3 regions of the Lactobacillus apis genome follow, and region 3 is predicted to be linked to each of the others. Evidence: predicted binding sites of a transcription regulator. Region 3 holds the regulator's gene; each other region holds the start of a gene.

Region 1 (10,082 bases), 720 kb from region 3:
AGCAGTAAATTTAACTTCTTTAGTATCTGGCTCTTTTAGCAATAATTTAGCGATTGGCGTCTCCATGTCTTGTTCAACTACTCGACGAAGAGGACGTGCACCAAATTTCTTGTCATAACCTTTTTCAGCGAAGTAAGCTTTAGCATCATCAGAAACTTCAACTTTAACATCTTTCTTTGCCAAGACATGTGACATCTTCTTTAGGTAAATGTCGATGATCTTAGTCATGTCAGTTTCAGTCAATGAATTAAATGGCACAATTGCGTCTAATCTGTTCAAAAATTCTGGTCTGAAGTATGCTTCTAAGGCCTTAATCATCTTATCGTGATCCACTTTGCCATCTTTTAACAAGTTGTCAGAGTAACCAGCGTTTGAGGTCATAATTAGAATTGTGTCCTTGAAGGAAACAGTTCTGCCTTGAGCATCTGTTAAACGCCCATCATCCATAATCTGCAATAATGCGTTGAAGACTTGTGGGTTAGCTTTCTCTATTTCATCAAACAGAATTAAGCTGTAAGGTTGGTGGCGAACTTTTTCAGTTAATTGTCCGCCTTCACCGTAACCAACGTAGCCAGGTGCTGAACCAATTAACTTGTTAACTGCCATTTGATCTTGATATTCTGACATATCAAGCCGAATTAGATGATCTTCACCACCAAATAATTGAATAGCAAGTTGTTTAGCCAATTCTGTCTTGCCTACACCAGTTGGTCCAGTTAGCAAGAACGAACCAGTAGGACGATTGTTATCTTTGAAGACTTGCTTACGAGCAATTGCATCAGTAATAACATCAACAGCATTGTCCTGATCAATAACAGCTTTCTTCAATTTTTCTGCTAAGTTGAGATTCTTTTGACTTTCGTTAGCGTGTAATTCGCTCATTGGAATCTTGGTCTTAGCTTCAATTAAAGCGTAGATATCTTGATCAGTTACCTTTGGTGTTGCAGTTTCATCAATATGCTCGGCCTGTTCTTGAAGTTTTTCAATTCTCTTCTTCAAGTCGCTTGCCTTTGCATAGTCTTCATTTTTAGCTGCTTCTGCTTTTTCTCTTTCAAGACTGCTAATTCTCTTTTTCAGAGTGGCTTCATCACTTGGAACGCTATCGAGACCTTTTTTAGCACCGGCTTCATCCATTAAGTCGATTGCTTTGTCAGGTAAATAACGTCCCTGAATATACCGTTGTGACAATTCAACTGCTAAACGCAAAGCACTGTCACTGTATTTAACGTGGTGATAGTCTTCATATTTCTTCTTTAACCCTTCCAGGATTTTAACAGTTACATCAGTTGAAGGTTCTGGAACTTGGACTGGTTGGAAACGGCGTGCTAGAGCAGCATCATTTTCAATTCTACGGTATTCCCCTGTTGTAGTTGCACCGATTAAGTTTAAGTCGCCACTTGCCAAAGCAGGTTTCAAAATGTTTGCGGCATCACCACTATTGTTTTCAGAATCTGTTGAACCAGCACCAACAATGTTATGAATTTCATCAATAAACAAAATGATGTTAGGATTCTTCTTTGCTTCGTCAATGACTTTCTTCAGGCGCTCTTCAAAACTACCACGTAGACTTGAACCTGCAACCATGTCATTAATATTAATTGCAATAATGTGCTTGTCCTTCATCTTGTCAGGAACATCACCTTGAGCAATCTTTTGAGCTAGACCTTCAACAATTGCAGTTTTGCCAACTCCCGCAGGACCTACCAAAACTGGATTGTTCTTCTTACGTCTACTCAAAATTTCTATTACTTCTTGGATTTGCTCATCACGACCGATTACCGGATCGTATTTATTGTTTTTAGCTTGTTCAACCAAGTCAACACCAATTGGTTTCTCCTTTTTTGGTTGACCAGGCATTTGTTCGCTCTGATTAATTCCTTGTGGAGAAATGTTCATGCTTGAATAGTGAACTGGGATAGAGCCATTATTATCATCGTTAAAGAAAGAGTTGTTAAGTTCGTTAAATAAATTATCAAATTCGTTGTCAAAATATGCCATAAATATGCACCCCTTTATAGGATAAAATTTGTAATTAGCACTCGACATCTTCGACTGCTAATTGCTTACATATAATATTCTAACAGGTTATCCACAGAATGCAACCTTTTTGCAAAACTTTTCCACATTTTATTTGTGAAATTTCTTTTGTAGCAAAAAACCTTGCAGTAATCGTGTTTACGACTGCTACAAGGCCTAGATTTTGGGTTATTTTTGATATAAATTTATGTGCTCACGCAAATATTTTGCCGTTAAACTATCTTTCTGGTGTGAAATATCCACAGGTGTCCCACAGGCAATTATTTTTCCACCGTTCAATCCGCCACGCGGACCCATGTCAATCATATAATCACTATTGGCCATAATATCGAGGTCATGTGTAATTGTAATGATTGTTGCATGCTGGTCTAACAATTTTTGAAAAACCTGCAGCAACGTTCTAACGTCACTTGGGTGCAAGCCCACGGTTGGCTCATCGAAAACAAAGAGGCTGCCCTTTTGTTGGCGGTGAATATGGCTGGTTAATTTCAATCGTTGCGCTTCTCCACCTGATAATGCTGGCGTTGATTCTCCTAAGTGAAGGTATCCTAAGCCCATATCATGCAGAGTTTCAATCGTCTTAGCAATTTTTGGTTCATCCCCAAAAAGATTTTCTTTCAATGCATCATCAACTGAATAATCTAACACATCCGCAATACTTAAATCATGCCATTTAACTCTTAAAACGTCCTGATTAAAGCGATGCCCGCCGCATACAGAACATGTCTCCACCATGTCCGGTAAATATTGAATATCAAGCGAAATTACCCCAGTTCCTCCACATGCCGGACATGCTCCTTCTTTATTATTATATGAAAAATGGGAGGCACGATATTTCAACTTTTTAGCGAGCGGCTGCTGGGCAAATAACTTACGTAAGTTATCCATAATGTCTGTGTATGTTGCTACCGTGGAACGTTGGTTTTTACCAACGGGTGACGAGTCGACGCTGATCACATTTTTGATGCCATTGCTTGTAAGACTAGTCACCCACTCAGGTTTAGCACTGCCTTCTTTTTCAGCCTTCAGAGCTGGTAAAAGTGAGTCTAGAATCAAAGTCGTTTTTCCAGCACCGGAAAAGCCTGTAACAGAAGTAAGGCGTCCGACTGGTATCTCAGCATGGAAATCTTTCAAGTTGAAGCGTTTATTAACAGTTAAAGCAATTGTGCCATCTTTAAAAAGATCATCAGGTTTAGCACTTTTTCTTACATATAACGGTGCATCCCCAGTTAAATATTCCCCTATTAATGAAGCATTAGTTTGCTCAATTTCTTTCGGGGATCCTTGCGCAATTATTTGACCACCTTCTGAACCCGAACCAGGACCAATTTCAATTATCCAATCAGCTGCCTCAATAATAGAAGTTTCATGGTCAACAACAACAAGCGAATTACCTTGGTTGACGAGCTCATGGAAGACCTCAATTAAGCCGGCAACATTATCTGGATGCAGTCCAACAGATGGCTCGTCCAAAACATAGAGCACTCCCGTCGTCTCTGTCCTCAAGGTCCGACCAAGCTGAATCCGTTGCAATTCACCAGTAGATAAGCTATTAGCTTGACGATCTAAGCTTAAGTAGTCTAGACCTAATTTTAGTAATGGTTTAACCTGATGCATCAGTTCACCAGTTAAGTTTTCAGCTAAATCATGCATGTCTGCTGGAAGCCATGCCATAATTTTCTTTAAATAGTCTGCTAGTTCACCTAGCGTAAGTTTTTCAGCCTCGATGATGTTCTTCCCTGCCACCAACTGATTCCAACGACTTGGATCAATCCGATAACCGTGACAGCGTGGACAAGGCTTGAACCGATAAAAAGAGTTGATTCTTTCTAAGCCGCGTTCGGACTTAGTCGTTTTGCGTGAATTTGCGACAGCATTATAGGCATTTTCATAAAGTGCGTCAAGGTGATAAACTCGCCCAGTCGAAGTTGGAATATCAACTGGTATTTTCCGTTCCTCACCGTGTAAAACAATTTCTTTTTCATCCTCGGACAATTCTTTATATGGAACATCTGTCCGAACACCTAGCTCACGGGCAATACGCCACATCCAATTTCTTCCGGGGATTTGCCATGTGGCAACTGCGCCATTTTCCAATGATAGATTTTCATCTGCAATAATCTTATCATCGTCAATTTGTTCAACGGTTCCTAACCCCTGACACTTTTGACATGCACCATCTGAGTTAAAAGCAAAGTCTTCAGCACTAAAAGCATAAAACTGAACACCGCAGGTTGGACAAGTAACACGTCCCATTGCCTCTCCAGTTAAGTCCATCGCTTCAGCAATTTTAATGGTTGGCGCTAGTCTATGACCATTAGGACATACAGGTGATCCTAAGCGTGAAAAAATTAAACGTAGAACGTTAAAAACCTCTGTTACTGTGCCTACGGTTGACCGAACTCCAGGAACAGTTGGGCGCTGGCGCAAAGCAAGGGCAGAAGGAATATGACGTACTTCATCCACTTGTGCCCTACCGACCTGACTAATCCGCCTTTTAGTATAAGCTGCAAGTGAATCGAGATAACGTCGTGCTCCCTCTGAATAAAGAATCCCCATTGCGAGACTCGATTTCCCCGAACCGCTCAAGCCTGAGATTGCCACGAACTTATGTAGTGGGATATCAACATTAATATTCTTTAAGTTATTAACTTTGCCACCGATAACTTCAATCTTAGTTGGCTGTTCATGATATTTCATCGATTACTTCTCCTTCTTCTTGGCTTTAAATTTTTCTCTGGTCTCCCAGGTCGATCAGGTTTTTTTAGCAAGTACTCCCGAATGGCTTGTATTACCTGTTTATTTTGTGGTAAATCCGAGTGGTCTGCCTTTTCGCCAGTGACCGTCATTGCCGTGTAAGATTTGACCTGTTTTTGAAAAATAAACTTACCTGCGGCAACACTAGTTTCTGGCACAATTCCATCCGATTCATAGCTTTTACCACCAGATAACGAGTAGACTTTCAAGCTTTCTGGAAGTGCTGTACGGTTTTTAATAAAATCGGCTAGCATTTGTGTACGGTTATTGATGTTATTTTCGGTAAAATTGTAAGGTGTTCCCAATGTCATCAACCGCTTAATCCTTACATCATCAGAATACTGCGCATAGTAGTGTTCTAACCAGTATGTCCAAATAAGACCACCATTTGAATGCCCAAACGCCTTAAAGTTATTAAATTTATAATTTTGCATCAAAGATGTAAAGGCAACGTCTAGCCAAAAAGCCTGTTTTTTGATATTGCCATAACCGTCTTTATTATTGGCAAAACCAATAATGATTATCGGTTCCTGATCATTTTTATTAATCGAACCACTATACGATAATTTTGCTTCACGTGAAACAGTAACTTTAAGAACGCTATGCTCATTCATTGTCGTTTTGTTCAACTGATCAATTAGTTCATTAAAGCGCTCAGTTGTGGCACTCGAGCCGGGTACCATGATGACTGGTGAAAGCAGCGAGCGACTACGCTCTGCGTGCGCATTATTCTCCTTTTCCATCCAATAATAGCTGGGAATGGCAATCACTACTAACAACGCCACTAGCATCAGCAGCCATTTAAAATTAGGATTCTTTCGTACCCGCATTAGAACTGTCTTCCTTTCCCAGCCCATAACATTTCCTCAACCTGTTCATTAATTTTCATAATCGGCCACATGATACAAACATCGAGTACAAAAAGCGCAATAGTAAACCATAAAGTCCCCCAATTGCCATTAGTGCCAAAAAAGGAAAGCAACACTCCAGGCGTTCCTTTCAATATTGGGTAAACACACACTGGAATCATGTGTAAACTAATCGCTAATCCGGCCAATGCCATATTAACCAACGGAATAATGACACTAGGTAGAACAAAGAGCGGATTAAGAATTACCGGTAAGCCTGCCGAAAAACCCAAGCTTGAGCCAAACGCTACCGGTAACAAATTGATTTTTGCAACGGCAACATTGATTTTGTTGTTTTCTTGTGTGCGCCGCATAAGCAAAACAACTATAATAGCTAAAATCACACTGGCACCGCCCATCGTGCCATATGTTTTGATTAGAGAACTACCTAGAAATTTGTAAGGCACATTCCAAGAACTACCGTTCTGAAAAGCATAGGTCAAGTTTTCGGCTGTATATGCATTGCTCGTCGTACCGGAAAGTGCGTGAAGTGGATAGCCGATTCCCATCCAGTTCAAGAGTGTCGTTATTGCCGACAAAAACAAAACTTCTGCCAAATTATTAGTCGTTTGCATTCGACCAACTAATTCACTAAAGCTTGCCGTATCAAGCACCTTTATTTGTAACTCATAGCGAGCAATCCCGAGCAAAATTCCAAAAACAAGAGATATCATAAATGGCAAGGTAGCATTCCAAACTCGCCTTCGTAGCCACTTCGTGTCCTCATTTTCCACTTGCTGATAATTTTTACCGCATAAATGAAAAATTTGCCCTACACCAAAGCCAACAAGCAACGCAATAAAAAGGGCATTTATTTGTAAAAAACCACCTGTAAAAGAGCCATGTCTTGGCCGACTATTGCTTGTTGCATATGAGCAAAAAAGCATAATTAAAACCGCAGCGATTCCCGACATTGTGGAATCTTTGTGGTAGATTCGCGCCGTGTATCGCGCCATAAAAAAGCTGGCGTAAATACCAAAAACGCCAAAGGTAACTTCAATCATGCCACGACAAACAAACGAGCCTGCATACCAAAAGTGATCTGTCATAATCTTATCTAGGCCAAAGATATTATAAATTAGGCCATCTGGTGAGAAAATCAAATCATTAAAAAGATTAAAATATGTTCCAATCACAGCAATTGGCATTAACATCACCAGGGTTCTTTGCGTGGCGCGGAAAAATGACCACTGCCTGATTTTTAATATAGTTTTAGTAGATAAGTTAATCATTGAGTAAGTCCTACTTTGTTGTATCTCTTTGAATTAAAATATTACTCCAATTGTCTAAGGGCTTCAATTTTTTAAGTGTGGCAGCAAATGATTAATTTGCCGTCTTGCAACCTAGCGAAAATGTTATAATAGAAACGATTACTAGAAGGTGGAAAAATGAGTAGGAAAAAAATTGAATTAAATGGAAAAGTAGAAAAACTGGCAGAAAAGTATCTTCAGATTACCGGAACTGACTTAGATGACCTGACCAACGCTGCTTTAAAGGCTTATCTCATTGATCATTTAAATTCCAATCAAATTAAGGAAGCACTAAAGGATTCTGATGATATCAGTTCAGAATATGCGGGAAAATTGTTTAATCTTGACGATTTAAACAGATTCTAATTAATATCTATAAAATGAAAAGACAACTAAGCTGTAAATAATCAACTTAGTTGTCTTTTATTATGAATAAAGTCATGCTTAAGGATGTCCATTCTAAGACTACATTGTTCTACTATCTCAATAATTATTAATCTTCAAACCATATTTCGTTGCACGTGCGTTACCAAATTTCTCAATTTTGCCATCTTCTCGCATTTTTTTAAGCGCGCGACGAATTGTTATCTCACTGTACTGGGGAATACTATTATTAATTTCCTTGATAGATAATGGCTGCAAGGCCTTTCTCAAAGTCTTCAAAACAAGTTTATCGACAGGTAAATCTGATTGATTAATAATGCTCATTAGCTCATTAAATTCACGATAGTCTTCCAAAACTACACTTAAAAAATAATCCAAGAATGGTAAATAATCATTGGTATTATCCATCCAACCGACCGAGCTCTCTTTTAAAACTCGATAGTACTCTGACTTAGTATCTTCTATAGATTTTTCAATACTAACATATTTTCCTACGTCAAAGCCTGCTTTATACATTGTCAGCAACATCAACAAACGCGACATTCGGCCATTACCATCTCGAAATGGATGAATCGATACGAAGTCAAAAACAAATGCGCCCGATAAAATCAATGGAGAAAATCTATTAGTATTAGCCTGTAAAGCTTGATTATAAGAATCACACAGCTCCTGTACCAACTGCGGTGTAAGAAGTGCAGATAGTGGATTAAATCTAGCTTCTCGCCGTCCGTCAGAATATTCAGTAATAATTTGGTTATCACTATCTTTAAATTGTCCGCCCCAAGTGCTATCAGTATAAGCGAATAATCTTTTATGTAAATCTAAAATTGAATTAGAATTTATCGGTATATAATCATATTGCTCATGAATTAGTTCCAATACATTACGATAGCCTGAGATTTCTTGCTCACTTCTATTCCTAGGATCGGTCTTTTTTTCCATAATTTTGTTAAGTCGCTCATTAGTGGTATAGATTCCTTCAATTCTATTAGATGCACTAGTACTCTGAACTTTAGCAACTTCAACTAATCTATTTAAAGTATCGCGATAATTAGTTTCATAACTGTCTGTTTTTCCGCTAAGGTTGTAAATCTGCGTTAGTTTGTTTATTAATGTGTTTGTATATTTAAAATTATTGAGTTTTTGATAATCAAACTTCTTAATCGCCATCACCCACTTTATCTTGCTCATCCCATTAATATCTTGATCATTTTATCCTAAATGATCAAGATATTCAAAAGATGATTATGATACTTTGCATTACTACTCTTTTTTCCTTAAAAAACCACCTAAGTAAAATTACTTAAGTGGCTTTCTTAGCAGATACTCTATTATTATCCGCGGCTTATTCTAACTAATATAGTTATTCCTGCATTAAGTGCCTAATTTTTAGCCTTAATTACTGAATTGATCACCTGCTAAGTTGCGATAAAAATTGGCTTTAGTCGTTGAAATATAGGGAACTAACCAGAGATAGCCAATTCCAAGCGTAATGATACCGAGCAGGTACCAAGGAATGAAGCTTAAGTCTAAGACAAACAGTTCCCACTTATGGCCTTTCATCAACTGGCGACTTGCAGTAATGGCAGTAGTAGCGTGTACTTCTTTCCCACTAGCTACCATATCATTAACAATGTATGGTGTTAATGCGTAAGAGTATGATTTAACAATCCCAGGGATGATTAACAACAGCGTCCAAAGCCATTGAAAAATGTAGCTTAAAAAGTAATTAAGAAACTCAGGAATAAAGCGGCCATCAGTGAAAACAGCGAAAAGTCCCTTAATATAGCCCATTTTTTCGCCATGAATGAAGTGAAGAAACACAAGTGGAAAACTAACAAAAAAGAACCCACTTAAAATGTCTAGGACATCTTCGCCAAGCGCACGAGCCCAGCCATTAGGAGCAAGAATAGAAACAATGGATGCGCCTCCCATAACATCATTAACGCCATTGGTAGTTTGGAGCGACCGGTTAACACTAGGCACTAAAAAGATGGTATAAACGACGGTAAAAATAAGCGTCACTAAAACAGCCCAACCCCAATTGTGTCGAAGCTGATTTTTGGCCTCCGTTTTTAGTTCTGCTCTGGTCATTATTTTATCCCCTTTATGATTTACTGTTATTGACATATTTAATTATATTCTACTCTTTTTTTCATCTGTTAGCAAAAGGCATCAAAAAAGCCTAGTTCCACCAACATCGGAACTAAGCTCACACAGTGTTTGTGCCGCCATTACTGACCACATATAGAAGTATTATATTTTCGCTACCGGAGAAAACTCGTACTTCTTCTCTGGCGACACAACAAAATTTTAGCATGCAATTAACTAAAAAACAAGATACGGCAGATTATATTTTCACAGCCTTACTGGCTTTCAAGCAGTTGGCGCATGACTTGATTGACTGACTTTTTCAACTTATCGAACTCGTTTTTGCGTGTGCGATTCGACTGAATAATGATCATTGTTTTGGCATCATTTGTGGTACGCATAAAAGTATAATAGCCTTCACCTGCACCATTGGCCAGTTTGGTCTTCTGCTTGTCATTGTGATATAAGCCACCATTATAGTAACTTGGCGGTTGTGCATCATAGAGAAGCTTACGACTCCTCTTAGTTAACAAGTTACCTGTTAAGACGTAGCGAATTGCCTTTGCCAAATCCTGATTTGACATTACAACTGAGCCTGCACCAAGTTCATTATGCGCATCCCGCAGAGCTGCTTCGTGCTTGATAATATCATAAT
Region 2 (10,082 bases), 230 kb from region 3:
GTTTGTTTCAACTGGATGACCCAGCGATTTCATTGTACTGGCAATTAACAATACACTTGAAGAACCAATAAATAGGTTCTGCGCATAAAAGTTACCAAAGTTTTCACTTGCTGCAGCACGACCTTTAATTTGGTCAACTTCTAATTCTGTCAATTCACCATTTACCTTTCCAGCAGCTTGAGCCATTGGATTAATTAAAGGAGCAATGAATTGAACTTGTCCTTGAAGGGAAATACCAAAGAGTGCAGCAATCTCACGAATTGCAGTATAGATATCAAAAATTCTACCTGGTGTTAAGTTCTTAATCTTATTAATTAAGTTAACTGCTGCCTTTTTAAGACCGTGTCTCTCAATTATTCCGATTGTTGGCAAAGTTAAGAAAAAGATTGAAACCATTCGATTATCAATAAATCCTTTTCCTAAAATTCGTAAAAACGAAACAAAATCAATTCCTGATACTAAGGCTGATACCAAAGCAGAAATTACAACAACGGCGACTGTGTCTAGTCCTAGGGCAAAACCTACAACGATCACTAGAACGCCAAGTAAGCATAAATATTCCATTAGCTTTCCTTTCTTGTGAAAAAATATAATACAAGCAAACATATTAATATTATTATCATTTTTTGTCAAATTTCTCATAAACGATTTTTGAGAAAGTCAAGATGAAAAGCTAAAACTTAGCAATAAAAAAGAGTCGTTCAATTGAACGACTCTTTTGAATCAGCAAAATAATTATTACATCATACCAGGAGCGCCAGCACCAGCAGCGTTAGGATCAGCTGCAGGCTTATCTTCTGGAATTTCTGCAACAACTGCTTCAGTAGTTAATAATAAAGCAGCAATTGAGGCAGCGTTTTGTAATGCAGTACGAGTAACCTTAGTTGGATCGATAATACCAGATTCAACCATGTTTTCCCACTTGTCAGTAGCTGCATTGTAACCAACTTCAGGATCTTGACTTTCAAGTTTGTTCAAGATAACTGAACCATCTTCACCAGCGTTTTCAGCAATTTGGCGAACTGGAGCACTTAAAGCACGTAAAACAATGTTGATACCTGTTTGTTCATCTGCGTTGTCACCCTTAAGGCCCTTAACAGCATCTTCAACATCAACTAAAGCAGTACCACCACCTGCTACGTAACCTTCGTCAACAGCAGCACGAGTTGAGTTCAATGCATCTTCAATACGGTATCTACGTTCTTTCAATTCAGTTTCAGTTGCAGCACCGACATGAATAACAGCTACACCACCAGTTAGCTTAGCAAGACGTTCTTGTAACTTCTTCTTGTCAAAGTCTGAAGTAGTATCAGCAATTTGCTTTCTGATTGAATCTTCACGTTCTTTGATAGCATCTTCTGAACCAGCACCATCAACAATAGTAGTTGAGTCCTTAGTTACAGTGATACGACGTGCTTGACCTAATTGAGCAATTGTAGTGTCTTTTAATTCAAGACCAAGGTCTTCGGTAATTACTGTACCACCAGTAAGAGCAGCAATATCTTGTAATTGTTCCTTACGACGGTCACCAAAACCAGGAGCCTTAACGGCTACAACATTGAAAGTACCACGAATCTTGTTCAATACTAAAGTTGGAAGAGCTTCACCAGAAACGTCATCAGCAATAATCAATAATGATTTACCTTGTTGAACGATTTCTTGCAACAAAGGTAGGATATCTTGAATGTTAGAAATCTTCTTGTCAGTGATCAAAACGTAAGGATTGTCTAAGTCAGCTTCCATTTTGTCGTTGTCAGTTACCATATATTGTGATAAGTAACCACGGTCAAATTGCATACCTTCAACAACAGATAATTCAGTTTCGATACCACGTGAATCTTCAATGGTAATAACACCGTCATTACCAACTTTTTCCATTGCGTCAGCAATTAAATCACCAACTTCTTTTGAAGCTGAAGAAACTGAAGCAACTTGAGCGATTTGATCTTTTGAAGAAACTGTGTGGCTGATCTTGTGTAATTCATCAACAACTGCGTTAGTTGCTTTTTCAATACCACGACGAACACCTACAGGGTTAGCACCGGCAGTAACGTTCTTCATTCCTTCACGAATAATTGCTTGAGTTAAAACAACTGCAGTAGTAGTACCATCACCGGCAATATCGTTAGTCTTTTGTGCTGCTTCAGCTACTAACTTAGCACCCATGTTTTCGTAGTGATCTTTTAATTCAATTGACTTAGCAATTGTTACTCCATCGTTAGTAATCTCTGGGTTACCGTATGATTGTTCCAAAACAACATTTCTACCCTTAGGACCGATAGTTGCTTTAACAGTATCAGCTAATTTATCAACACCCTTTAATAGGGAACGTCTTGCTTTTTCTGAAAATTTAATGTCTTTTGCCATAATATCCGCTCCTTAGATTACTTAACAATTGCTAAAATATCTTTTTCATGAAGGACTAAGAATTTTTCGCCTTCGTATTCAACATTAGTGCCAGAATACTTGTCGTAAAGAACAACGTCGCCCTTATTGACAGACATTGGAATCTTGTCGCCGTTGTCAGCATAACTGCCTTCACCAACTGCAACAACTTCACCTTCTGTTGGCTTTTCTTTTGCATTTGAAGCAAGGACGATTCCGCCTACAGTTTTTTCTTCTTCTTCTTTAACTTTTACGATCACGCGATCACCAATTGGTTGTAACACGTTTGTCCCTCCTATTGTTTAATTTCTTTTTTAATTACTTGCCGGTTAGCACTCCTATTACCCAAGTGCTAACTTACAAATATGATAATAACCCCTTTTCCAAAAAAAAGCAAGAAAAATTAGCACTTTTTTCATCAAAGTGCTAATTCACTTAAAACGTTGATATTATTAGGTTTATTACTAGCTATTCTTACCCTTATCCGAGTCAAGGAAGTAAATCAATGTCTGTAATTCAGTTGCTAAGTCCACATTCTGAATTCTTACACCAGTTGGAGCAGATAAGCGAATAGGGGTAAAGTTCATGATGCCCTTAATGCCTGCTTCGACCATATCATCCGCAGTTCTTTGGGCAGAATCAGATGGGACCGTCAAAATGGCAATAGTAATTTGCTGATCACTTAATTGTTTCTTCAACTCGCTCATTTCGTAAACTGGCACACCGCTTAAAATTTTACCAGTAATCTTAGGGTCAATATCAAAGGCACAGGAAATACGGATATTGTTACTCCGCTTAAAATTATAGTTAAGAAGCGCATGTCCCAAATTACCAACACCGACTAAGGCAACATTAGTTAGAGTATCCTGATTAAGAATCTTTTTGAAAAAAGTAAGCAGACTCTTTACATCATATCCATAGCCACGCTTACCCAAAGCACCAAAATATGAAAAGTCACGTCTAATTGAAGCACTATCTACTTGAACAGCTTCTGACAATTCAGTCGACGAAACTTTTTCCTTACCTGCCTCATTTAAAATAATTAAATAGCGATAATATAACGGTAATCTTTTCGCAGTCGCAGTCGGTATTTTGATTTTTTCCATTCTAAAAGCCTCCAACTTATTTTGCCTAAGAGTTATTTGTGAATTAGCTCATCAATTAGTATTATTTTACCTATAAATTGATAGCATTTGCAAATGTTTTTTTCACAATCTTGAATTAATAAAAAAGGGGCTAATTTCAGTTTTTCCAAAAAAATTTTGACTTAGTGAAAACTTATTTGTACATCCCTTAACAAATTGATAATTACCAAATCTTCACTAACTTTGTTTTTTCCTCCCTTCAATAATCCGTCCACTATCGCACTGCAGTGTATGCTAAAATAGTTTTTAGGTGAAAAATTATGATAATTGCACAAGGACACAACTTAGAGAAACAATTTGGCGCTACTACACTATTTAAGAACGTCAATTTTTCAATTGATTCAAATGCACGAATTGGTCTAGTGGGACCAAATGGGGTTGGTAAGACTACCCTATTAAAAATTATGACCGGTGAAGAAGAAGCTACACATGGCGAATTCACGATTAATAAAGACATCGACGTTGGTTATATTGCACAGGAAAATGGTTTAAACGAAGAAAACAACATTTGGGATGAAATGTTAACTGTTTTTGCTACGCTAATTCAAATGAGCCAGAATATTCAAACTCTGCAGGAAAAAATTGCCGCTCATCCTGAGGATAAGCAGCTGCTAAAACAGTATGACCAACTTCAATTTAACTTTGAGCAACAAGGTGGTTACACTTATCAATCTGATATTAAGAGTATTCTAAATGGTTTTAATTTTCCTGAATCAACATGGACAAAAACAATTGGTAGTCTTTCTGGTGGTGAAAAAACTAGATTGGCTTTCGTTAAACTGTTGTTACGTAAGCCACCACTACTTTTGCTCGATGAGCCTACCAACTATCTTGATTTAGATACTTTGGACTGGTTAGAAACCTATCTAAAGAGCTATTCTGGTGCTATCTTGGTTGTTTCCCACGACCAGTACTTTTTAGATCATTTGGCTAACCAAATTTTTGAATTGCAATTCGGTAAGCTAACTGTTTTTAAGGGAAACTACTCTAACTATGTTGCTGAGCGTGAGTTACGCAACATGCAGCAAGAAGAGGCTTACGAGCGGCAACAAGAAAAAATTAAAAAGGATGAGGAATTCATTCAAAAGAATATTGCCAGAGCTAAAACCACTAAGCGTGCCCAAAGTCGACGTAAGCAACTAGAAAAAATGGAACGGATCACTCCACCTAAACATAAAAACAAGGTTCAAATTAACTTTAGAAGTGAACGCCCTTCCGGAAAAGAAGTATTAATTTTACGTGACTTAACCATTGGTTATCCAACCAAAACCATGGTCGAAGATATTTCCTTGCAAGTTAACAAGGGCGATCGTGTTGCAGTAATTGGCCCTAACGGAATTGGTAAATCTACCCTACTTAAAACTGTCATGAAGGAATTAAAGCCAAAGGGTGGTTCGATCAAGTATGGTGCCTCTCTTGACATCGGTTATTATGATCAAGAATTACAACTGCTTGATCCGACCAAAACAGTGCTTGATACAATTTGGGATCGCCATAAAACGATGCCCGAGCGGGATGTACGTTCAATTCTAGCAAGTTTTCTTTTTACGGCTAAAGACATTGATAAGACAGTCGGGCAACTATCAGGTGGACAGAAAGCCAGGCTGACTCTGACAGTCTTATCCCTTGAGCATAACAACTTTTTGCTAATGGATGAGCCTACTAACCACTTAGACTTAGAAGCTAAAGAAGTACTTGAACAAGCCTTACAAAAGTTTGATGGCACTTTACTGTTCGTTTCACACGACCGCTACTTTATCAATCAACTATCAAACAAAATTGTTGAAGTTAAAGACCAGCATGCCAAAGTTTATGAGGGTGATTACACATATTACCTTAACGAAAAAGCTAAAACGACAGATACTGCGGTTGAAGCTCCTGTTAAGCAAAATGAAACAGAAATGGAAAATCCTTCTGATGAATCAGCCAACAAGCTTTCTTATCAAGAACAAAAGCAGCGCGATTCACAAAAACGGAAGTTGCAACGTGAAGTAGAAGCTGCTGAAGCAAAAATCGACCAACTTGAAAAACAGCAAGAAGAAATTCAAACTGAAATGGCTGATCCTGAAATTGCTACTAATTTTGATAAGCTTGGACCACTTCAAGAAAAATTAACAGACATTCAAACCGAATTAGACAAGGCAAATGATGACTGGGAAACAGCTCTCACTGCATTAGATGATTTTGAATAAACTAAAAGACATTGCATAAACCTGCAATGTCTTTTTTTACCGTTCTGGTAACGTAATTCGACCTTTAATACACTCAACAGCTTGTCCACCAATTAGAATTTGACCTTGATTATCTAAGTCAACTTCAATTAACCCGGAGCGCCCACATTTTTGGCCTTGGCTAGCAAGATAGTGAGATTTTGCTAATAGGTGCTCTTCTTTAACCAAAACTGCCACTGCACCATTCCCACTCCCACAAACAGGATCTTCATGGACACCTTGTCTGGGGGCAAATGACCGAACTTCAACTTCCGTTTCTCCATCAGTCAAGGCAAAAACAGTTACACCTGAAGTGCCTTTTGGCAATAATGATGCTAATTGGCTGTCGTCTGGATTTAGACTAAGAACAGTTTCAACCGTATCAAGATATAAAGTGTACCAAACTGCTCCAACGTCAACTACCTTAGCTAGCTTAATTGAATCAATATTTGGAAGCCCTAGAGCCTGAGCAATTGCTTCTAATAAATCTGATGAAATTGGTTTTACTTCAGGTTCAGGTAAGGCAAAGAATAATTTGTCTTGCTTCATAAAAACCGGTACCAATCCTTTAGTACATTCTTGCACTAAGTATTCAGAATGCTTAGGCTTTAGTCCATTATTCAATGCCACTTTTGCTGAGCCAATCGTTGGGTGACCTGCAAAGGATAGTTCTTCTTTAGGGGTAAAAATACGTAAACGATAATCAGCAGCAGGATTCGTTGGCGAACATAAAAATGTGGTTTCCGAAAGGTTGGTCCAATTCGCTATTTTTTGCATTTCATCATCGCTAAACTTGTCACCATCAATAATTACCGCGACCGGATTACCCTGATAAGGTATTTGGGTAAAAACATCTGCCTGGCTAAAAGCCACATAATTGTGTTGCATAAATATATCCTCCACTAGTTTTATAAATAACTAGTTTAACATTTCAACTTTAAATGCTGAATAGCTAATTAAGTTCTCAAGCATCTTGTCTTTTAGACCCACTTTTCATAAAATGAAGGTTACCTAATACCATTAATTAAAAAGCGAGGTTATGAAATGGAGAAATTACGCATTGCTCTTTAATTTGTAAATAAATTAAGGAGGACAAACAAAATGAATTTTTTAACCGATAAGAATATTAATCTAAAACAGCTAATTAACTTGTATCAAAGTGTAGGCTGGACTTCATATACAGAAAAACCTGAACTACTTCAGCAAGCTGTCCATAATTCGCTTTATGTGCTTGGCGCATTCGATCATGATCAACTAATCGGCTTAATTCGTGTCGTTGGTGATGGCTTGATTATTATTTATATTCAAGACTTACTGGTTTTACCTGCGTATCAAAACCAGGGAATTGGCTCAACATTGATTAATAAAGTACGTAAAGAATTTCGTCACGTGCGCCAACAAGTGCTTTTGACAATGGAAGAACCTGAAACACGTGCCTTTTATGAAAAAAATGACTTTTCATCTTGTGATCAAGGTGAATTAGTTGCTTTTTATCACGAATATTAACCATAACAAAAAGACTCAACCTTAAAAGTTGAGTCTTTTTGTTTTTACTTTAACATTTCTGTTGCGTAAGGTAATTCGAGCGAAGGATCTGCATTTAAAGTTAAATCTGAAAATTTACCTTCGTTATAGAGATTATAGGCAGCAGCACCTATCATTGCTGCATTGTCACCACATAATTTTAGACTTGGCAAAATAACTTTAGGAGTTAAATTCTCTGGTAGATTAGCAATTTCAGCTTCCATTCGATCACGTAAACCTAAATTAGCAGCAACACCCCCACCCATAATGAAGGTTTTCGGTTGATACTGATTGATTGCCCTGATTGTTTTATGAGCCAAAACATCAACCACCGCAGCTTGAAAACTAGCCGCCAAATCATATTTATTTAATTCTTGATGAATCTGATCCGCATGGTGACAGGTGTTAATAAACGCACTCTTTAGTCCAGAAAAAGAAAAATCATAATCGTCGTCTTCCATCATTGCACGTGGAAAATTGAATGTATCTTTACCCTGATGTGCCCATTCATCAATAGTTTTACCAGCAGGATAATTAACACCAAGAACGCGGCCAATCTTGTCGTATGCTTCCCCTGCAGCGTCATCTCTCGTGTCACCAACAATTTCAAAATGAGTTGGGTCTTTCAAAAGAACAATTTCAGTATGACCGCCAGAAACTTGAAGTGCCAATGCAGGATAAACAATTTCATCTGTTAATTGGGCTGCCATAATATGACCCATGATATGGTCGACACCAATCAAAGGTAAACCTGTTGCCATTGAAGCAGCTTTAGCAGCACTAACACCAATTAGCAATGCACCTACCAGTCCAGGACCATAAGTTACAGCAATGGCATCAATATCATTCCAAGTAGCATTGGCTTCAGCCAAAGCTTCTTTAGTAATTTGACTAATTACTTCAATATGATGGCGACTTGCCACTTCAGGCACAACACCACCAAAACGCTGGTGGCTCTTAATTTGTGTAGCAACAATTAAACTTTCAATTTCGCGACCATTTTTGACAACTGAAGTTGAAGTCTCATCACATGAGCTTTCATATGCCAAAATACGGATATCTTTTTTACTATCCAAAGTCAATCCCTTTCTTTTGTGTTGTTATATCCAGCACCATATTCAATCCATCTTTATGTACGTCTTGATAATAATTTGGGCGAACTAACTTAACTGTAAAGCCCAGAGCCTGATAGAGCTTTTTGGCGTTTTCATTGTCAATTCGCACTTCTAAACTAATAAAACTGCAGTTAGCTTTTTGCGCGTAGTCAATCATCAGTTTCATCAAGTAAGTACCTAACCCTTGGTGTTGCCACTCCGGATCAACCATTATGTTAGTAACATGGGCTTCAGTATTCATCTTACGCATCCCAATCATTGCCACTAATCTCGAACCATGATAAACCACTAAATACAGTGAATCCTTTTTAATTAGTTCAACTTGAAAAATTGCAGCTGACCATGGTGTCGCACCATTATAGACTTTTTCTTCAAGTAATAGTAGATTAGTGATTTCATCAGTTTTTGCCTTCATTACTTGAAGCGTTTCTTGCTGCAATTTAAAGGCAAATGGCCTGAAGTGAAAATCACTTGAGTCATTTGCTAAATGCGGAAACGTAACTAGCTGTTTAAACTTCTTCCACATAATTACTATCTGGACCAAACGGATTACCCGTCTTTTTATGCCAATCTACTTCAGCTTGTGTCCGTCTCAAATAGTTTGGTAACAATAAATCAGGATCAACTGGTTCCTTGTTGAGTGCAAGCTTGCCAATTAAACCTGTATGAATTGCATTTTGCTCATCAGAGCCAAATGAATATGGCAGTTCAAGCGTATCAAGTTGCTCGATCTGCTTATCAAAACCAGATCCAATAAAGAGAAGCTTTTTCGGCTTATGATCATTTAAATACTCGTTGATTGCAGTAAGTAAAACATCGATGTGGTAATGTCCATCGGGAATGACATTAACTGGCTGCCCATTTTCATTAAGGTATGCTCCTGCAAAGAAGTTGTCATTTCTGGCATCAATTCCAGCCACCAATAAAGTATCTTCTTCAGAGCAACTGGCTGCTAAAGCTTGTAAAGTAGAAACGCCAACTACTTCTTTATTTAAAATGCTGGCAAACATTTTCACTGTTGTGACACCGATACGTAGACCTGTGTATGAACCTGGACCAATTGCGACTGCAAAACGGTCAATATCCTTTAACTTAAGCTTATTTTTGTTCAGAATTTCATCAATAATTGGATCGAGATGTTCACTGTGGTTCCGCTCATCCAATTCATTCTTTTCTACTATTAAGCGTTCATCTTCATTTAAAGCCACACTCAACTCATTAGTTGCCGTTGATATGCTTAAAATTTTCATTTCAGATTACTTCTACCTTTTTAAAACTATCTTCTAATTTTTACCCGCGAAATTGCTTGTAAAACAAAGTAAGTAACAACCATTTCGATCCAAGGCACAATCGTCTCTTTAGGGATGCGCTGAATTAAAGCTGCCTTGAGATCCATGCCATACATCAGATGAACCCATAGTGTATTCAATCCAATATTGACTATAACTGTAACCAAAATCGTTGCAAGAATAATGCGCCAAATTTTAACTGGTTTCTTGTAAAAAAGCAAACCATAAATAAGTGGCCCGATCATTGCACTTAATGTGAAGCCAATAAAAAAGCCCCCTTGGTTGCCAAATAGCGCTGAGGACACGAAGTCACTAATTCCACCGCCAATTGCACCCCAAACTGGGCCAAATAAATAGCCAAGCATGACGCTTCCAATAAAACCTAGACTAACATGAACAACTGTTGTTCCAAGA
Region 3 (10,082 bases):
ATAGATGAAGATATTTCGGCTGAAGCTGTTGATCAAGATGATGTTGAAATTGAAGACTCTGCCGATAGCGACGAAGAGGCTGATCAAGAATAAAGCGAGGGGTGAGTTCTTTTGAAAAAAAGAAAAATTCCAATGCGCAAAGATCTATTAACAAATAGTATGCAACCGAAAAAAGAATTAGTCCGTGTCGTAATTGATAAGGAAAAAAATATTTCGGTTGATCCTACTGGGAAAAAGCCAGGCAGAGGTGCATACGTATCTTTAGATCCGAGCAAAATAAAATTTGCCCAAGAAAAAGGGTTATTAGATAAGAGCTTAGGTACAAAGGTTCCTGAGTCCTTTTACGAAGAACTCTATTCTTACGTTGATCATCAAAAAGCAAGAAAAGAATTGTTTGGTGATAAATAAATTTGCAAAATAGAACAAAAGCATTAAATTTACTTGGACTATGTGAGCGAGCTGGAAAACTGGTTTCTGGTGTAGATATCGTTCTTGCTTCACTTAAGTCGAAAAAAGTAAAAGTAGTTATTTTGGCTAATGACAGTCATGCAGACACCTGCGAAAAAGTCACTAGAGCTGCTAAGCAAAATGACGTAACAGTAATAGATGATTTTAGCAGCGATGAAATATCACATGCGGTAGGCAAAAACCGAAAAGTATTGGGAATTACTGATACAGGTTTTGGTAAAGCACTAATACAAAAAATACATAAAGGAGTGTGATTTGATGACTAAGAAAAGAATTTATGAAATTGCAAAAGATTTAGGCATCGATAATAAAGACGTGGTCAAAAAGGCGAAAGACCTTGGCTTTGATGTAAAAAATCATATGTCATCACTAGAAGATTCTCAGGTGAATCAATTGAAGGGTAGTTTTAGCAACCCCGCTCCCGCTAAAAAGCAAGAGAAGCAAGCCAATAAAAAGAGCAGTAAAATCAAAATTTCTGTTACTTCAATTCGTAAAAACGAAAAGAATCACGAAGAAGCCAAAAATACTAATGGCCCTCGACGTAGCAATAATCGTAAAGCGAATAACCGTAGTCAACAAAATCAAGACCGTTCTAAGCAAGCTACTAATCAGAATCACGCGCAAAAAGTTACCAAACCAGCTGCTCAAGATTTGCTTAAACAGTTGAAACAAAAGCAAAGAGTTGAACAAAGTTCATTAAACAAGCAGACAGAAAAAGCGCGCGAGTCATATCATAAAGATATAAATAAGCCTGATAGTACAAAAGAAGAAAAGAAATCAACTGAAAAAACAGAATCTACTGTTTCAAAAGTAACTAAGGTGGAGAAAACAACGTCTACAGTAACTGGTCCAAAAATCATTAAACCATCACCAGCCAGATTGAAGCAAAATCAAGAAACTTCTTCTAACCAAGTTAGAAAAATTGACAATGCTGCAGCTCCTGAACCTGCTAAAGATGAAAAAAGACGCGGTAACGGTCATAATTCTCGCAACGCAGGAAAACCAGGACGTAAGGGTAAAAATCAGTCATTTGGCAATAACAGCAATGGTTTCTCAAAACGTCAAGAGAAGCGCAAGAATAAAAATAAAAAACATCAGGTTGAGCAAGTGCCTAAAAAGCAGCCAACGCAAAGAAAAGAGCGTCCATTACCAGAAACTCTTGTATACGAAGTAGGAATGAATGCCCAAGACTTAGGTAAAATTTTACACCGTGAACCTGCTGAAATTGTTAAGAAATTGTTCATGCTTGGTGTGATGACCAACCAAAATCAATCATTAGATAAAGATGCAATTGAATTAATTGCTGCAGAATATGGTATCGATGCTGAAGAGAAGGTACATGAAGATATAGCTGATATCGACAACCTTTATAGTAAGCGGATGGAAGCTTCTAAAGAGTCGAAACATCAACACAAACGTCCACCAGTTGTCACAATCATGGGTCACGTTGATCATGGTAAGACAACTTTACTTGACCGTTTGCGTCATACTCATGTTACTGATCATGAAGCAGGTGGTATCACGCAGAAGATTGGTGCATATCAAGTCAGAATCGATAACCAACCAATCACATTCTTGGATACCCCAGGACACGCTGCATTCTCAAACATGCGTGAACGTGGTGCTGAAGTAACTGATATTGTTATCTTAGTTGTTGCTGCAGATGATGGTGTAATGCCACAAACTATTGAGGCGATTGACCATGCCAAAAGTGCTAAGGTTCCTATTATTGTAGCCATCAACAAGATGGATGCTCCAGGTGCAAATCCACAACACGTTACTGAACAGTTAATGAAATATAATTTAATTCCTGAAGATTATGGTGGCGACACAATTTTCGTTAACATTTCTGCTAAAACTGGTGAAAATGTTGATGAATTGTTGCAGATGATTTTATTGCAAGCTGATATGATGGAATTAAAGGCTGACTCCACACAGATGGCAATTGGTACTGTAATTGAAGCACGTTTATCTCGTGGTCGTGGTCCTGTAGCCGATGTTCTTGTTCAACAAGGAACTTTGCGTACAGGTGATCCAATTGTTGTCGGTAACCGCTTTGGTCGTGTCCGTGTAATGACAAATGACCGTGGTCGTCAAGTAGAAAAAGCAACACCGTCAATGCCAGTTGAAATCACTGGATTGAACGATGTTCCTGAATCAGCTGATAAGCTTGTTGTCTTTGAAGATGAAAAGACTGCTCGTAGTGTTGGTGAACAAAGAGCTCAACAGGCATTGCAACAATCACGTGAAAACGTTCAACATGTCACTCTTGATAACTTGTTTGATACAATGAAGAAAGAGAACATGAAGGAAGTTGATGTTGTTTTGAAGGCTGATGTTCAAGGTTCGACAGAAGCATTACAACAATCACTTGAAAAGATTGAAGTTGAAGGCGTTCGCGTTAATATTATTCACGCTGGTGTAGGTGCTGTTAATGAATCAGACGTTACACTTGCTGGAGCTTCTAACGCATTTATCATTGGGTTCAATGTTCGTCCAACGGCAACTGCCAAATCACAGGCCGAAGCTGATGGTGTTGATATTCGTTTGTACAGTATTATCTATAAAGCAATTGATGATGTTAAGGCCGCTATGCAAGGTATGCTTGAACCAACATACGAAGACAAGGTTGTTGGTAATCTAACTGTTCGTGAAACTTGGAAGGTTTCAAAGGTTGGTACAATTGCCGGTGCATTTGTTGATTCAGGTTACGTTTCTCGTGATGCTGATGTCAACTTAATACGTGATGGCGTGGTTATTTACTCAGGTAAAGTAGCTTCTCTGAAACACTTTAAAGATGATGCCAAAATTGTTAAGCAAGGATTTGATTGTGGTTTAACCATAGAAGGCTACAATGATATTAAAGTAGGCGATGAACTTGAAGCCGTTGAGCAACAAGAGGTAAAGCCTAACAACTAGTTTAACTAGGAGGAAAACATGAAACACAGAGTAGGTCGTGTTGAAGGAGAAATCCTCCGTGAATTAACTAAAATTTTGCGGAAAAATATTCGTGATCCGCGTGTAAGTGATGTTACAATTACAGCAGTTGAATGCACTAATGATCTATCATATGCAACTATTTATTACAGTATTCTTTCTGAAAGTGTTAAAAAGGAAGAGGAAGCTGCAGCTGGTTTAGAAAAAACAAAAGGGATGATGAGACACCTGTTAGGACAAGTGTTGACAGTCTATAAAGTTCCTGAGCTGATTTTTAAACGCGATAATTCAGTTAAATATGGTAGTAAGATTGACCGTTTGATTGCTGAAGTAAAGAAGCAAGATGAGGATCGCAATAATTAATTAAGAAGCGCTTGCGAGCGCTTTTTTTATGGAATAGGAAAATATGATAAACGGAATTTTAGTAATCGACAAAGATAAAGGCATGACAAGTGCTGATGTTGTCTATCATTTGCGAAAAGCATTACATATCAGAAAAATTGGTCATGCTGGTACACTAGATCCAGATGTGACAGGTGTACTGCCAATTGCAATTGGCCAAGCTACTAAGCTAATTGAATTAATGCACACACAGAATAAAAAGTATGAAGGCACAGGAATTATTGGTTATGCGACTGATAGTTATGATGTAAGTGGGACAGTTTTAGAAAGTGAAAAAATCACAGCCCCAATTTCAAAGGAAGCTATCCAACAAGCAATGCAAAGCTTTGTGGGAGAAATTGAACAGGTTCCGCCAATTTATTCTGCTGTTCGCGTTAATGGTAAGCATTTATATGAATATGCCCGTGCTGGTATTGAAGTAGAGCGACCAAGGCGGCAGGTGCAAGTTTATCAATATGATATTAAAAATGATCCAACCTTTGATAAGGAAAAAGGTGAGGAAAGTTTTGACTTTCAGATTGAATGTAGTAAGGGCACATATGTCAGGTCTCTGGTCAACGATCTTAAAACTGAATTGAATGTTCCTGCAGTTATGGAATCATTGAGAAGAACTGCTAGTTCAGGTTTTGATTTGAGCCAAGCAGTTAAATTGGATGAAGTAATTAATGCACCGGAAAAGATTGCCGATTTTATTCAACCAATTGATGCCTTTTTCAAGGATTATGAAAGTATCAACTTGAATGATCCGCAATGGCTTAAGGTGAAAAATGGTAATGCAATAGTTTTGAAAACGAATGCAAAAAAAGTTGCGTTAAGGTACAATAATAGCATTAAAGCAATATACGAAAAGGATGACCATATGTATCATCCGTTTTTAATGCTATTACAAAACCAATAAGATGAAATGAAGGCTTTATTGTGCAAATTATCCATTTAACTTATCCAATTAAGGAGAATATTTTCCCTACTAAGATTGTGCTTGCTTTGGGCTTTTTTGATGGCGTACATCGTGGTCATCAACATTTAATTAGAACTGCTAGAGAAAAAGCAACTGAGAAAAAGCTTCCTCTTGCAGTGATGACATTTGACCGTCATCCCAAGTCAGTTTATCAAAAAGCAGATGTTAGCTATATCGATAGCTTAGACGAAAAAGCATACAAAATGGAAAAATTGAATGTCGATTATCTTTTGGTAATGCACTTTAGTGATGCTTTTTGTAAGTTAAGTGCTCAACAGTTTGTTGATGAAATTATTGTAAAACTTGAAACAGATACAGCCGTAGCCGGATTTGATTATACATATGGTCCAAAAGACGTAGCAAATATGGAAAATTTTTCTAAGTTTGCTAAAGGCAGATTCGATATCGTCAATGTGCCACAGCAGTCATATGGTGGACAAAAAATTGGTTCTACTGAAATAAAAAAAGCCATTGTTAATGGTGACATGGAACTAGCTAATGAACTTCTTGGCTTTCCATATATGATGTCTGGAAAAATTGGTCATGGTTTGCGCAACGGGCATAAGCTCGGTTTTCCAACTGCTAATTTGGTTTGGCAAGATAATAAGGTTATTCCAAAAATTGGTGTTTATGCCACAAAAACAAAGATTGATGGGCATTGGTATGATTCAATGACTAGTGTTGGATACAATGTAACTATCGGCGATGGAAAAAAAGTTTTAATTGAATCAAATTTATTTGGCTTTGATGAAGAGGCCTATGGCAAAAAAATGACTATTAAATGGTACAAGTATACACGTGGTGAAATTAAATTTGCTAATTTGGATGATTTAAAGAAACAAATGGAAGCAGACGAGACCGAAATTAAGGCTTATTTTGCTCAGCAAAGTTAATTTTAGTTAAACAGTAATTCAAGTTAAAATTAATTGCGGAAAAATTAGCACTCAGCTTGACATTCTGCTAAAAGCTAGTATCATAATAATTGTTAGCACCAAAAAAGTATGAGTGCTAAAAGTGAGGGCGATATTTATGTTGACCGAACGTCAAGAATTAATTTTAAAAACAATTATTAATGATTTTACTCAGACGCATGATCCTGTTGGCTCAAAAACAGTGATGAATCAGTTACCGATGAAAGTCTCAAGTGCGACAATTCGAAATGAAATGGCTGTGCTTGAAGATAAGGGTCTTCTTGAAAAAACACATCTTTCAAGTGGACGAATTCCGTCGATGGACGGTTATCGGTACTATTTAGACAACTTGCTTGAGCCACTTAAGATACCATCCTCTGTTTACAAGAGAATTGTTAGTCAACTTGATCAACCATTTCATCAAGTTAATGAAATTGTTCAAGAAGCAGCAAAGATTTTATCTGATTTGACTAATTACACAGCTTTTGCAGAAGGGCCAGAAAATAATGATATCACAATAACTGGTTTTAGAATTGTCTCTTTAATTAATAGACAAGTGATGGCAATTTTAGTTACTAGTGATGGTGATGTTCACAACCAAGTTTATAACTTGCCACGTAACATCAGTGGTGATGAAATTGAAAAAGCAGTCCGAATGATTAACGATGAGTTAATTGGCAAAACGCTAAATGAGGTTACATCATCTTTGCTTAATCGAACTTTGGGTAAGAAGCTTGCTAATTCTCATGCAAGTGACTTACTTGAGTTGGTTGAAGACGTCATTAAAGATGCTACAAGTGAGCAAATGTATGTTGATGGTCAGATTAATTTACTTAATAATACTTCTTTGGATGATGTCTCAAGTTTACGCTCTGTTTATGAGTTAATTGATCACAATGATTTGATTTCAGATATGGTTGATCAATGTATGAACTCAGACAGTGGTAAGTATCCAATTCGTGTTAGTATGGGTTCAGATTTGCCAAGTGATTTACTTAAGGACTATAGCCTGCTCACTGCGGAATATAGTGTTGGTTCACATGGTAAAGGCGTAATTGCTTTACTTGGTCCTAACAATATGCCATATTCGCAAGTAATTGGTCTTTTGGAATATTTTAGAAATGAACTTGCTAAGAAACTACTTGAGTATTATGGTAGATTCAAATAAAGGAGGTTAGCCGTGAGTAAAGAAAAATATGCTAGTGAAAAAGATCTAAACAAAGATCAAACTAAAGCTGAAGAAAAAAAGTCTGATACAAAGGCTAATACTACAGATAAAAGTAAGAAACCTGAGACTTCGAAGAAGCTTGAAACAGAATTAGCAAAAATAAAAGAAGAACAAAAAGAACTAGAAGACAAGTACCTTCGTAGTCAAGCGGAAATGCAGAATATGCAAAATCGCTACAACAATGAACGTGCTCAATTGATTAAGTATGAGTCACAATCCTTAGCTAAAGATATTTTACCAGCGATGGATAATTTAGAAAGAGCATTGGAAACTAAGGTAGATGATGAGGCTTCGCGTCAACTTAAAAAGGGTGTTCAAATGACTTTGGATGCGCTTGTTAAAGCCATGAAGGATCATGGAATTAGCGAGATTGATGCTGAAAAAGCACAGTTTGATCCGAACTTACATCAAGCAGTTCAGACTGTTGCAGCTGAATCCGATGATCAAAAAGATCATGTCGTTCAGGTTCTACAAAAGGGATATTTATATAAAGATCGCACATTAAGACCAGCAATGGTTGTTGTTGCTCAATAATTGAAAGGATGATTATTAATGTCAAAAGTTATCGGTATTGACTTAGGAACTACTAACTCAGCAGTTGCAGTTCTTGAAGGAAAAGAACCTAAGATTATTACTAACCCAGAAGGTAATCGTACTACTCCATCTGTTGTTGCTTTTAAAGATGGTGAAATTCAAGTTGGTGAAGTTGCTAAGAGACAAGCAATCACCAACCCAAACACAATTTCATCAATCAAGCGTCACATGGGCGAAGCTGACTACAAAGTTAAAATTGGTGATAAAGCTTATACTCCTCAAGAAATTTCAGCAATGATTTTGCAATACATTAAGAAGTTTTCTGAAGACTACTTAGGTGAAAAGGTTACTGAAGCTGTTATTACAGTTCCTGCATACTTCAATGATGCACAACGTCAAGCAACTAAGGATGCTGGTAAGATTGCTGGTTTAGATGTTAAGAGAATCATCAACGAACCTACTGCTTCTTCACTTGCTTATGGGCTTGATAAAGATGCAGAAGATGAAAAAGTTTTAGTATACGACCTTGGTGGTGGTACTTTCGATGTTTCAGTTTTGCAATTAGGTGATGGCGTCTTCCAAGTATTGTCAACAAACGGTGATACTAACCTTGGTGGTGACGACTTTGATAACAAGATTATCGATTGGCTAGTTCAAAACTTTAAGGATGAAAATGGTGTTGATCTTTCTAAAGATAAGATGGCTTTGCAACGTCTAAAGGATGCTGCTGAAAAGGCTAAGAAAGACTTATCTGGAGTATCTTCAACTCACATCTCACTTCCATTCATCTCAGCAGGCGAATCAGGTCCACTTCACCTTGAAACAGATTTAACTCGTGCTAAATTTGATGAATTAACTGCTGATTTGGTTGACCGTACAAAGATTCCATTTGATAATGCCTTAAAGGATGCAGATTTAACTGTAAATGACATTGACAAAGTTATCTTAAATGGTGGTTCAACTCGTATTCCAGCTGTTCAAGAAGCTGTAAAGAGATGGGCTGGCAAAGACCCTGATCACTCAATTAACCCTGATGAAGCTGTTGCCCTAGGTGCCGCAATTCAAGGTGGTGTCATTTCAGGTGACGTTAAGGATGTTGTTTTACTTGATGTTACTCCACTTTCACTTGGTATTGAAACCATGGGTGGTGTCTTCACTAAGTTGATCGAAAAGAACACAACTATCCCAACTTCAAAGAGTCAAATCTTCTCAACAGCTGCTGATAATCAACCAGCCGTAGATGTTCATGTTTTACAAGGTGAACGTCCAATGGCTGCAGATGACAAGACTTTAGGTCGTTTTGAATTAACAGATATTCCTGCAGCTCCTCGTGGTGTTCCTCAAATTCAAGTTACTTTCGATATCGACAAGAACGGTATCGTTAACGTATCTGCTAAGGATATGGGTACTGGTAAGGAACAAAAGATTACTATCAAGAGTTCATCTGGTTTGTCTGATGAAGAAATTCAAAAGATGCAAAAAGAAGCTGAAGAGCATGCTGAAGAAGACAAGAAGAAGAAAGAAGAAGTTGATCTTCGTAACGAAGTTGACCAATTAATCTTCTCAACTGAAAAGACTTTGGAAGATGTTAAGGATAAAGTATCTGAAGAAGATACTAAGAAAGTCAAAGATGCTCTTGAAGTTTTAAAGAAGGCTCAAAAAGATAACAACTTGGACGAAATGAAGACCAAGAAGGATGAATTATCTAAGGTTGCTCAAGACTTGGCTGTTAAGCTTTACCAAGCTAATGGTGGTGCTCAAGGTGCTGAAGGCCAAGCTGGTCCTCAAAACCCTGGTTCACAAGATGGCAATTCAACAGGTGGTTCTGCTGACGAAGGTGAATTTCATAAAGTAGACCCAGACAAGTAAAGGGTTTATAATTAAATAAATTAGAAAAGAACTGCCGCAATAGTAGTTCTTTTCTTTTGTAAAGTAAGGAGCTTTTAGATGGCACAAGAAGATTATTATGACGTGCTAGGTGTTAGTCGTGATGCCAGTGATAAAGAAATCAACTCTGCTTACCGTAAATTAGCTAAAAAGTATCACCCTGATATAAACCATGAGCCAGGTGCTGAAGAAAAGTATAAGAAAATTAATGAAGCTTATGAAGTTCTTCATGACCAACAAAAGCGCGCACAGTATGACCAATTTGGTTCTGCTGGTGTAAATGGTCAAGGTGGCTTTGGCGGTGGAGCAGGTCAGGGCTATGGTGACTTCAGTGGTTTTGGTGACTTTAGCGATATTTTCGGTGATATCTTTGGTAATGGTGCGCGTCAGCAACATGTTGATCCAACTGCACCTACTAGGGGCGAAGATTTAGATTATACTTTAACCATTGATTTTATGGATGCAATTACTGGTAAGAAGACTCAGGTTTCATATACTCGTAGCGAAACCTGTTCAACTTGTCAGGGTAGTGGCGCTGAAAAAGGAACACATCCAACAACATGTGACAAGTGTCAAGGAACTGGTTATATGACCATTACGCAACAGTCTTTAGTTGGTGTTGTACGAAGACAAACGACATGTGACAAGTGTCATGGCCGTGGTGTAATTATTGAGCATCCATGTCAGACATGTCATGGTAATGGTGTTGTTGATGGCAAGAATACGATTGAAGTTAATATTCCTGCAGGCATTGATA

The links. Region 3 encodes HrcA, which represses chaperone genes, less so after heat shock. Its sites were predicted from a motif close to TTAGCACTCNNNNNNNNNGAGTGCTAA; they were not measured.
Region 1: the regulator HrcA is predicted to act here: its motif matches at 2,033-2,059, upstream of DKL56_RS07650 (ATP-dependent Clp protease ATP-binding subunit).
Region 2: the regulator HrcA is predicted to act here: its motif matches at 2,715-2,741, upstream of groES (co-chaperone GroES).

Annotation. Positions count from the first base shown of each region.
Region 1 is NZ_CP029476.1:1,637,822-1,647,903, forward strand. Features, by position in the region: gene DKL56_RS07650 (ATP-dependent Clp protease ATP-binding subunit) at 1-1,998, opposite strand, end outside; gene DKL56_RS07655 (AAA family ATPase) at 2,206-4,737, opposite strand; gene DKL56_RS07660 (alpha/beta hydrolase) at 4,734-5,624, opposite strand; gene DKL56_RS07665 (PTS sugar transporter subunit IIC) at 5,624-6,934, opposite strand; gene DKL56_RS07670 (hypothetical protein) at 7,091-7,318, shown strand; gene DKL56_RS07675 (Fic family protein) at 7,436-8,527, opposite strand; gene DKL56_RS07680 (DUF975 family protein) at 8,732-9,430, opposite strand; gene DKL56_RS07685 (serine hydrolase domain-containing protein) at 9,703-10,082, opposite strand, start outside.
Region 2 is NZ_CP029476.1:1,143,367-1,153,448, forward strand. Features, by position in the region: gene DKL56_RS05505 (DUF969 domain-containing protein) at 1-564, opposite strand, end outside; gene groL (chaperonin GroEL) at 739-2,367, opposite strand; gene groES (co-chaperone GroES) at 2,385-2,669, opposite strand; gene DKL56_RS05520 (redox-sensing transcriptional repressor Rex) at 2,850-3,491, opposite strand; gene DKL56_RS05525 (ABC-F family ATP-binding cassette domain-containing protein) at 3,791-5,722, shown strand; gene DKL56_RS05530 (PhzF family phenazine biosynthesis protein) at 5,759-6,628, opposite strand; gene DKL56_RS05535 (GNAT family N-acetyltransferase) at 6,842-7,246, shown strand; gene tsaD (tRNA (adenosine(37)-N6)-threonylcarbamoyltransferase complex transferase subunit TsaD) at 7,291-8,340, opposite strand; gene rimI (ribosomal protein S18-alanine N-acetyltransferase) at 8,333-8,905, opposite strand; gene tsaB (tRNA (adenosine(37)-N6)-threonylcarbamoyltransferase complex dimerization subunit type 1 TsaB) at 8,889-9,629, opposite strand; gene DKL56_RS05555 (folate family ECF transporter S component) at 9,656-10,082, opposite strand, start outside.
Region 3 is NZ_CP029476.1:916,250-926,331, reverse strand. Features, by position in the region: gene nusA (transcription termination factor NusA) at 1-93, shown strand, start outside; gene rnpM (RNase P modulator RnpM) at 112-408, shown strand; gene DKL56_RS04480 (L7Ae/L30e/S12e/Gadd45 family ribosomal protein) at 411-722, shown strand; gene infB (translation initiation factor IF-2) at 727-3,387, shown strand; gene DKL56_RS04470 (ribosome-binding factor A) at 3,406-3,768, shown strand; gene truB (tRNA pseudouridine(55) synthase TruB) at 3,812-4,705, shown strand; gene ribF (riboflavin biosynthesis protein RibF) at 4,726-5,658, shown strand; gene hrcA (heat-inducible transcriptional repressor HrcA) at 5,795-6,844, shown strand; gene grpE (nucleotide exchange factor GrpE) at 6,857-7,438, shown strand; gene dnaK (molecular chaperone DnaK) at 7,457-9,307, shown strand; gene dnaJ (molecular chaperone DnaJ) at 9,386-10,082, shown strand, end outside.